DNA from 2 places in the Cellulomonas sp. EB106-03-03-XG116 genome. Region 2 is predicted to be linked to the other one. Evidence: riboswitches for the same ligand, from Rfam matches in the RefSeq annotation. Region 2 holds a riboswitch; the other holds the start of a gene.
The links. Region 2 has a riboswitch for S-adenosylmethionine ahead of AC3WUG_RS06620 (NADPH-dependent FMN reductase). Riboswitches for the same ligand answer to the same signal wherever they lie in the genome.

Region 1 (4,175 bases), on a different contig from region 2:
CAGCAGGAACTCCGCCAGCCACTCGGCCGTGCCGAGCGCCGGCGCCGCGTTCGTCACCGCCGCTCCCGCCGCCATGCCGACCACGCTAGAGGGCCCGGGACCCCGATCGACCGTCGTCCACAGCCCGGGTTCCGGGGTGCGAGGCTGGACCCATGCCCGCCCCGCGCACCGACCTCCTCGACCCGTACCCCGGCCCCGTCGAGCCCGAGGGCGACTACGACCGCCTCCTGCTCGACGGCCTCGACCTCGCAGGGGCCGACGCGGAGAGCGCGCGGTTCATCGAGTGCCTGCTGCGGGCGTGCGACCTGGACGGGGCGGAGCTCGACCACGCGCACCTCGTGGACACCACGCTCGCCGAGTGCCGCGCGGGGATGCTCCGCGCGCGCTCGGGCACGTGGCGCGACGTCACGCTCGAGGGGTGCCGGCTCGGCGCGCTCGAGGCGTTCGGCGGCTCCTGGGACCGGGTGACGGTCGAGGGCGGCAAGATCGACTACCTCAACCTGCGGGACGCCCGGCTGCAGGACGTCCGCCTCGTCGGCTGCACCATCGGCGACCTCGACCTGGCCGGGGTGCGGGCGGCGCGGGTCCGGCTGGAGGACTGCCGGGTCGGGCGGCTGGACCTCACCCGGGCGCAGCTGAAGGACGTCGACCTGCGCGGCGCGGACCTCGCGGGCATCGACGGCACCGCGGGGCTGAAGGGCGCGACGATCAGCCAGTCGCAGCTGCTGGACCTGGCGGGCGCGCTGGCCGCGCACCTCGGGGTCGTCGTCCGCTGACGACGCCCCACGGCGCCGGGCGACCCGCCCCCTGCGCGGGCCGCCCGGCGCCGTGGTCTCAGTCCTCGACGGCCGGCCCGCAGGCCGCCGCGGCGGTCGCCGCGATCGCGTCGATGCCGGTCACCGCCGGCCGGGGCCGGGTGTCGTCGGCGACCGTCCAGCAGCCGTCGACGACCTCGTACTCCGCGGCAGGCCCGGCGGTGACGTACGCGCGCAGCCCGGCGAGCAGCCGGTCGACCGTCTCGGTGGTCGTCCCGACCCCGACGGACGCGCGGATGGCGCCGCCCGTCACGCCGACCCGGGCCAGCAGCGGGTGGGCGCAGAACCGGCCGTCCCGCACGCCGATGCCGTGCTCCGCGGACAGGTACGCCGCCACGAGGCCGGAGTCGTGGTCGCCGAGCGTGAACGCGACCACCCCGACGGGGTCGGTCGAGTCCGACCACAGCCGCAGCACGCGGGCCGAGGGGATCGCCGCCAGACCGTCGACGAGCCGCTCGCGCAGCGCCTGCTCGTGCTCGACCAGGGCATTGGCGGGCAGCGCGGACAGGGCGTCGCACGCCTCGGCCAGCGCGACCGCGCCGAGCACGTTCGGCGACCCGCCCTCGTGCCGGGCGGGCGCCGGCTGCCAGAGCGTCCGGTCGGTGCGCACGTCGCGGACCGCGCCGCCGCCGGCGAGGTAGGGCGTGCCGGCGTCGAGCCAGTCGCGCCGGCCGACCAGGGCGCCCGCCCCGAACGGGGCGTAGGTCTTGTGCCCGGAGAACGCCACGTAGTCGACGCCGCTGGCCGCGAGCGAGAACGCCCGGTGCGGCACGAGCTGCGCGCCGTCGACGGCCACCCGCGCGCCGGCCTCCTGCGCGAGGGCGACCACCGAGGCGATCGGCAGCGCCTCGCCGGTGACGTTCGAGGCCCCGGTGAGCGTGACCAGCGCGTACGGCTGGCGTGCGAGCTCGTCGCGCAGCGCGGTCAGCGTCTCTGCGACGGTCGGCGCCGAGGGCAGGATCGTCGCCGTGCGGCCGGAGCCCCGGACCGAGCGCACCCACGGCAGCAGGTTGGCGTGGTGCTCGACGTCCAGGACGAGCACCCGGCCGCCGTCGGGGACGCAGCCGGCGAGCAGGTTGAGCGCGTCGGTGGTGTTCCGGGTGATCACGGCGACGTCGTCGGGGCGCGCACCCACGAACCGGGCCACGGTCGCCCGGGACGCCTCGTACAGCGCCGTCGACACCTGGGACAGGTACCCCGCGCCGCGGTGCACCGAGGCGTACAGCGGCAGCACCTCGACGACGCGGGCGGCGACGGACTCGAGCGCCGGCGCGGACGCGGCGTAGTCGAGGTTCGCGTACGGCACGGACCGGCCGTCGACCAGCGGGACGCGCGTGTCCCCGCCGACGACGGGCAGCAGGGCGGTCTCGGCACACGAGGTGGTGGCGGTGACGGACATGGGAGTACCCCCGAGCGGATCGGTGGGGGCCCGGTCGCCGACCGGGCGACCCCGCGCTTGCCGCCACCGGTCGGTGGACGGCCAGGTCGTCACCCGGGGCACCCCGCCGCGGTGGGAGGGTTGCCGGCCAGCGAGCCGGGGCTTCGCGCTGGCGCTCATGACCTCGTCCGAGGATGGGGCGGTCCGCGCGGAGGTGTCAACCGTGGTCCACGGTGCGACACGGGTTCACCCGGCCGCGGTCGGGCGGCCATCCTGGTCCGGGCGATGGCGTAGCATCGCCGCACCATCCAGAGCGGCCGAGAGATCTGGCTCGTCGACGCCGCAGCAACCCGCGGACCCCCACCGGGGCCGGCCGAGGGTGCTTCCGCCAGATCCGATGGAGGAGAGGCATGACCGACACCGACGACCGCCTGCGCTACCGCCTGCTGACGGGGCCCGACGACCGCTCGTTCTGCGAGCGGGTCAGCGCCGCCCTGGCCGAGGGCTACGAGCTGCACGGCGGGCCCGCCGCCACCTTCGACGGGGAGCGCGTGATCGTCGCGCAGGCCGTCGTCCTCCCGGCCGCCGCGGCCCCGAGCACCCCGGTGCGCCCGCTGTGACCGCGCCGTACGCGGGTGACCTCACCCCGCAGGAGGCCTGGGACCTGCTGCTGTCCGACGAGCGCGCCGTCCTGGTGGACGTCCGCACCGAGGGCGAGTGGCAGACCATCGGCGTCCCGGACACCGCCGACGCCGGCGAGGGCCGCACGGCGTTCGTCGAGTGGGTCGACGCGTTCGGCTGCCCGAACCCCGCGTTCCTCGACGGCCTGGCCGTCGCCGGCGTGACCGCCGACGACCCGCGCCCCGTGGTGTTCCTGTGCCGGTCGGGCGTGCGCTCCGTCGCCGCCGCGGTCACCGCGACCGCCGCGGGCCTCGGCCCGGCGTACAACGTGCTCACCGGCTTCGAGGGCGACGTCGGACCCGACGGCCGCCGGGGCCACCAGGGCTGGCGCGCGGCCGGCCTGCCGTGGCGGGAGGCGTGAGCGCCGCTCCCGGCCCGGCGGACTGGCACGACGAGCGGCTCCCCCGGGAGTCCCTGCGCCCCGACACGCTCGCCGTGCGCGGCGGCCACGTCCGCACGCCGTTCCAGGAGACGTCCGAGGCGCTGTTCCTCACGCAGGGCTACGTCTACTCCCGAGCCGCCGACGCCGAGGCGGCGTTCGCCGGCGAGGCCGACCGGTTCCTGTACTCCCGCTACGGCAACCCCACGGTGTCGACGTTCGAGGAGCGGCTCCGGCTGCTCGAGGGCGCGGAGGCCTGCTACGCCACGGCGTCCGGCATGTCCGCGGTGTTCACCGCGCTCGCCGCGCTCGTCCGGTCGGGCTCGCGGGTCGTCGCGGCGCGCGCGCTGTTCGGGTCGTCGGTGGTGATCTTCGACGAGATCCTCGCGAAGTGGGGCGTGCGCACCGACTACGTCGACGGCCACGTGCCCGCGCAGTGGGAGGAGGCGCTGTCGACCCCCGCGGACGTGGTGTTCTTCGAGACGCCGTCCAACCCGATGCAGGACCTGGTCGACATCGCCACGGTCAGCCGGCTCGCGCACGCCGCGGGCGCGGTCGTCGTCGTGGACAACGTGTTCGCGACGCCCGTGCTGTCCCGGCCGCTCGACTTCGGGGCGGACGTGGTCGTGTACTCGGCGACCAAGCACATCGACGGCCAGGGACGGGTGCTCGGCGGGGCGATCCTCGGCAGCGACGCGTTCGTGCACGGGCCGGTGCAGACGCTGATCCGGAACACCGGGCCGTCGCTGTCGGCGTTCAACGCGTGGGTGCTGCTCAAGGGCCTGGAGACGCTGTCGCTGCGGGTCCGGCACCAGACGGCGTCCGCGCTGACGCTGGCGACCCGGCTCGAGGGGCACCCGGCGATCGCGCAGGTCCGCTACCCGTACCTGCCGTCGCACCCGCAGCACGCCCTCGCGCGCGC
Region 2 (4,175 bases):
GCGCTCCCCCGGCTCGCCCCGGCCCGCGGGCTCGTCGCCGTCGCCGGGCCGGAGTCGGAAGGCGCCCGCCTGCTGGAGCGCGGGCACCGTCCGGTCGACGAGCGCCGCGAGGTCCGCCTCCACGGAGGTCGGGCGCACGACGAACCCGTCGACCGCGCCGTCCCGCACCGCGTCGGCGAGCACGGCCGCCAGGTCGGCACCGGTGCCGGCGACGACCGCGCCGGCGACGCCGAGGTCCGGCCGGTCGACGGAGCGGACGAGGTCCAGCCGCGCCAGGGCGGCGTCCCGGTCGTCGGCGAGGGCCACGTCGACGTCGAGCAGCACGCGCACGGCGTCGGCGGGCCGTCCCGCGGCCACCGCCGCCGCGCGCACCCGGGCCCGCGCCGCGGCGGCGGCCTCGAGGTCGGGCGACGCGAGGCGGGCCACGTCGGCGTACGCGCCGGCCAGCGCCTCGGCGGCCGGTCCGGCGACCGGGACCACCACGAGCGGGCGGTCCGCCGCGGCCGCGTCGGTCGCGTGGGCCGCGCGGGCGGCGGCCCGGCCCCGGACGGCGAACCGGATCCCGTCGTGGTCGACGCGGAACCGGCCGTCCCCGCCGCGGCGCACCGCGCCGGGCTCCCCCGCGTCCCAGGCGGCGAGGACGGCGTCGAGGGCGGCGGCGGCGCGGTCGGCCCACGCCCGCTCGGCCGCGGGGTCGGCGGGGGCGACCGGGGCGCTGCCGTCGGTGGCGGCGGCGGCGCGGGCGTCGCCGGGCGCGCCCGGGCCGGACAGCTGCCAGCCCGCGGGGCCGCCGGCCGCGCCCTGCACGCCGCGGACGGCGCCCGCGAGGTGGCCCGGCTCGACCTGGTCCTGCGGGACGCCCGCCACCAGCGCGGCGGCGCGCACCAGCGGGGCGACCCGCGCCGCGGCCACGGCGGCGTCCAGCCGGCCCGGCACCCGACGCCGCCCGGGGTGCAGCAGCAGGGCGTCGCCGAGCACCACGAGGTCGAGCAGGCCGCGGTCGGCGCGGTGCACCAGGCGGGCGAGCCGCTCGCCGTCGAACGCGCGGGCGGCGACCGCGCCGAGCGCACCGTGCGCGCCGGGCCGGGCGCCCGCGGCGGTCAGGTCGACGCCGAGCAGCGCCCGGCGGCCGGCGCGAGGGGACGAGAAGGGCATGACGGCTCCGTTCGGGGGCGGGTGGTGCGGCGGTCGCGGGCGCGCCGGGGCGCGCCGCGGCGACGCGCGGGCGAGGGATCGACGAGCGGGCGGGCGGCCCCGGCTCACCGAGGGAGGACCCCCGCGCCGAGATCGGGCCGTGGGGGTCCTCCCTCGGCCCGCGCGTCCTCTCCCGGCGCGGGTCGGCGCGGGTCGACGCGGGTGGCGCGGGTCCGCCGGGTCGGCGCGGGCCGGCTCGGCGGTGCGGCCGGCGTCCCGGGGCGTGGCCGGGTGGGGCTCAGGCGCCGCGGTGGGCCGGGGTCACGCGCCCCGGGCGGGGCGCGGGACCGGCGGGCGCCCGGTCAGCGGCGACAGCGACAGCGCCCGCCGTCGGTGGCGGCGGTGGTCGGCAGGGCGGGTGCCGAGGGCGCCCACGGCGCCTGCACGGTCCGGCTCATGCGTTCTCCTCGTGTGCCCCCGCCCGGTCGGGCGGGTCCGCGTGTTGTCCGTCGCCGGCGGCGGCGGACCTGGTCCTCACCCGGGGCACCCACCCGCGCGGGGGGTTGCCGTCCGACCAGCCGGGGCTTCGCGTCGGAGCTCATGACCACCCGGTGCGTCCCGGGACCCGCCGTGCGGCGCGCCCCGGTCCGAACCGGTGCCGGGGAACCTACGAACCAGGCGGGAGGGCGTCAACGCCCGGACCGTCGCGTCTCGCATGGCGGAGCGATGTCACAGGACCAAGGTCCCAGGCGTTCGCACGGTCCCGGATCGTGAGAACTCCCCCGCGGCCCGGCCCGCGCGGCGCGGACCGGTGCTAGACCTCCGCACCGAGGTCACGAGTCCCAGCGCCAAGCCCCGGCTGGCTGGGCAGCAACCCCACGTCACGGCGGGGTGCTCCGGGAGATGACCTGGCCGTCGGCCGGCACCCGCCGCTCCGCCGCACGGCAACCGTGATCGACACCCCTGCGAGGCCACCATGTCGTCCCCGTCCGTCGTCGCCGTCTCCGGGAACCCGCGCGCCGGGTCCCGCACCCTGGCCGCCGCGCGCGCCGCCGCCGAGCGCCTGGCCGCGCTCCCGTCCGGCGAGCCGGCCGCCGCCGGGACCGTCGAGGTCGTCGACCTCGCGACCCTCGCCGGCGAGCTGCTCGCCCCGGCGCACCCCGCCGCCGACGCCGCCCTCGCGCGGGTGGCGGCCGCCGACGTCGCGGTGATCGCCACGCCGGTCTACAAGGCGTCGTACACCGGTCTGCTCAAGGCGTTCCTCGACCTGTACGGCCCGGACGGCCTCGCCGGCGTCGTCGCCGTGCCGCTCGTGGTGTCGGGCAGCCCCGCGCACGCGCTCGCCGGCGAGGTGCACCTGCGGCCGGTGCTCGTCGAGCTGGGCGCGGTCGTCCCGGCGCGGTCGCTGACCCTCACCGAGGCCCAGCTCGCCGACCTCGACCCCGCGCTGGACGCGTGGCTGGCCGGGGCCGCCGCGCCGCTGCGCCGGGCGCTCGGGCTGACGGACGCGCTCGCGGGGGCGGCCCGGTGACCGCCGAGCGCACCGACCTGGGCCCGCTCGAGCGGCTGCTGGCCGAGCAGGACGAGCCCCAGCTGGACCCGCAGCAGTTCAAGCAGGTGTTCCGCCGGCACCCCGCCGGGGTCGCCGTGGTCGCGCTGCGGCACGCCGGCCGGCCGGTCGGGTTCACCGCGACCTCGGTCATCTCGGTGTCCGCGGCCCCGCCGCTGCTGGCGTTCTCGCTCGCCTCGACGTCGTCCTCCTGGCCCGCCGTCTCCGCGGCGCCCACGCTGGCGGTGAGCTTCCTGGCCGACCACCAGGACGACGTGTCCGCGCGGTTCGCCACCAGCGGCCTCGACCGGTTCGCCGCCGGGGGCTGGACCCCGCTCCCGACCGGCGAGCCCGTGATCGACGGCGCGGTGTCCTGGGTGCGCGCCCGCGTCGTGCAACGCACCCCGGTCGGCGACTCGTACCTCGTGTCGCTGCGGGCGCTGTCCGCGGGCGGCCCGGCCGACGCGGAGCCCGGCGACGGCGCCTCGCCGCTCGTCTACCACGACCGCACCTACCACCGGATCGGCGCGCACACCGCGCTGTGACGCCGCCCAGGCGCCCGCCGCGTCCGCCGCGCCGCCCGATCCCCGCCGCTCCCCGACCCCCGGAGACCACCGTGACCGTCCCCCCGCTCCTCACCGGCCTCGACGTCGACGGCGCCGGCGCGCACCCGGCCGCCGCCGCGCTGTCCGGCCTCGCGCCCGCCGACCTCGTGTCCGGCGCCCGCCTGGCCCGCGCCGTCCGGCACGCCGAGCACGCCGGCCTGACCTTCGCCACCTTCGCCGACGCCGCCCTGCCCGCCGCCCCGGGCGCGCCCGCGTCGGCCCGGCTCGACGCCGTCACCCGCGCGGCGTTCGTCGCCCGGACGACCACCGCGCTCGGCCTCGTGCCCGAGGTGCCGACCACCTACCCCGAGCCGTTCCACGTCGCGACGCAGCTCGCCTCCCTCGACCTCGCCGCGGCCGGCCGCGCCGGCTGGCTGGCCGCGGTGACCCCCGGCGACGCCGCGCCCGCGGCCTACGGGCGCGCGCCGGTCGCCGACCTCGGCCGCGAGGCCCGGGACGTGGTGCAGGTCGTCCGCGACCTGTGGGACTCCTGGGAGGACGACGCGGTGATCCGCGACGTCGCCACCGGCCGGTACGTCGACCGGGACCGGATCCACCGGGTGGACTTCGCCGGGGAGTCGTTCTCCGTCGTCGGCCCGCTGATCACGCCGCGGCCGCCGCAGGGGCAGCCGGTCGTGCTGGCGCGGGCCGGGGACGTCGCCGGCCCTGGCCGGGACGGCGAGCGCCTGGTGGACGTCGTGCTCGTCGGCGGGTCCGGCGCGGCGGAGGCCCGGGCCGCGGCGCGCGCGGTCGTCGACGGCGACCCCGGCGCGAGGGCGGTGGTCGAGGTGCAGGTCGTCCTCGACGCGGAGGGGCGCACGGGCACCGACCGCCTCGCCGAGCTCGACGCCGGCGCCGCCGGGCCGTGGGCCGCGGGCGCCGCGCTG

Region 1: it holds a riboswitch for S-adenosylmethionine, as region 2 does, so the genes downstream of both, AC3WUG_RS16120 (DUF1737 domain-containing protein) here and AC3WUG_RS06620 (NADPH-dependent FMN reductase) in region 2, are expected to answer to the same signal.

Annotation. Positions count from the first base shown of each region.
Region 1 covers NZ_JBYTEP010000052.1:7,584-11,758, forward strand. Annotated here, with positions in the region: gene AC3WUG_RS16105 (hypothetical protein) at 1-75, opposite strand, end outside; gene AC3WUG_RS16110 (pentapeptide repeat-containing protein) at 153-776, shown strand; gene AC3WUG_RS16115 (aminotransferase class V-fold PLP-dependent enzyme) at 835-2,214, opposite strand; SAM riboswitch class IV at 2,263-2,377, opposite strand; SAM riboswitch class I at 2,495-2,597, shown strand; partial or broken gene AC3WUG_RS16120 (DUF1737 domain-containing protein) at 2,604-2,786, shown strand; gene AC3WUG_RS16125 (rhodanese-like domain-containing protein) at 2,810-3,235, shown strand; gene AC3WUG_RS16130 (O-succinylhomoserine sulfhydrylase) at 3,232-4,175, shown strand, end outside.
Region 2 covers NZ_JBYTEP010000010.1:59,431-63,605, forward strand. Annotated here, with positions in the region: gene AC3WUG_RS06615 (LLM class flavin-dependent oxidoreductase) at 1-1,155, opposite strand, end outside; SAM riboswitch class IV at 1,627-1,740, opposite strand; SAM riboswitch class IV at 1,966-2,069, shown strand; gene AC3WUG_RS06620 (NADPH-dependent FMN reductase) at 2,111-2,665, shown strand; gene AC3WUG_RS06625 (flavin reductase family protein) at 2,662-3,228, shown strand; gene AC3WUG_RS06630 (LLM class oxidoreductase) at 3,300-4,175, shown strand, end outside.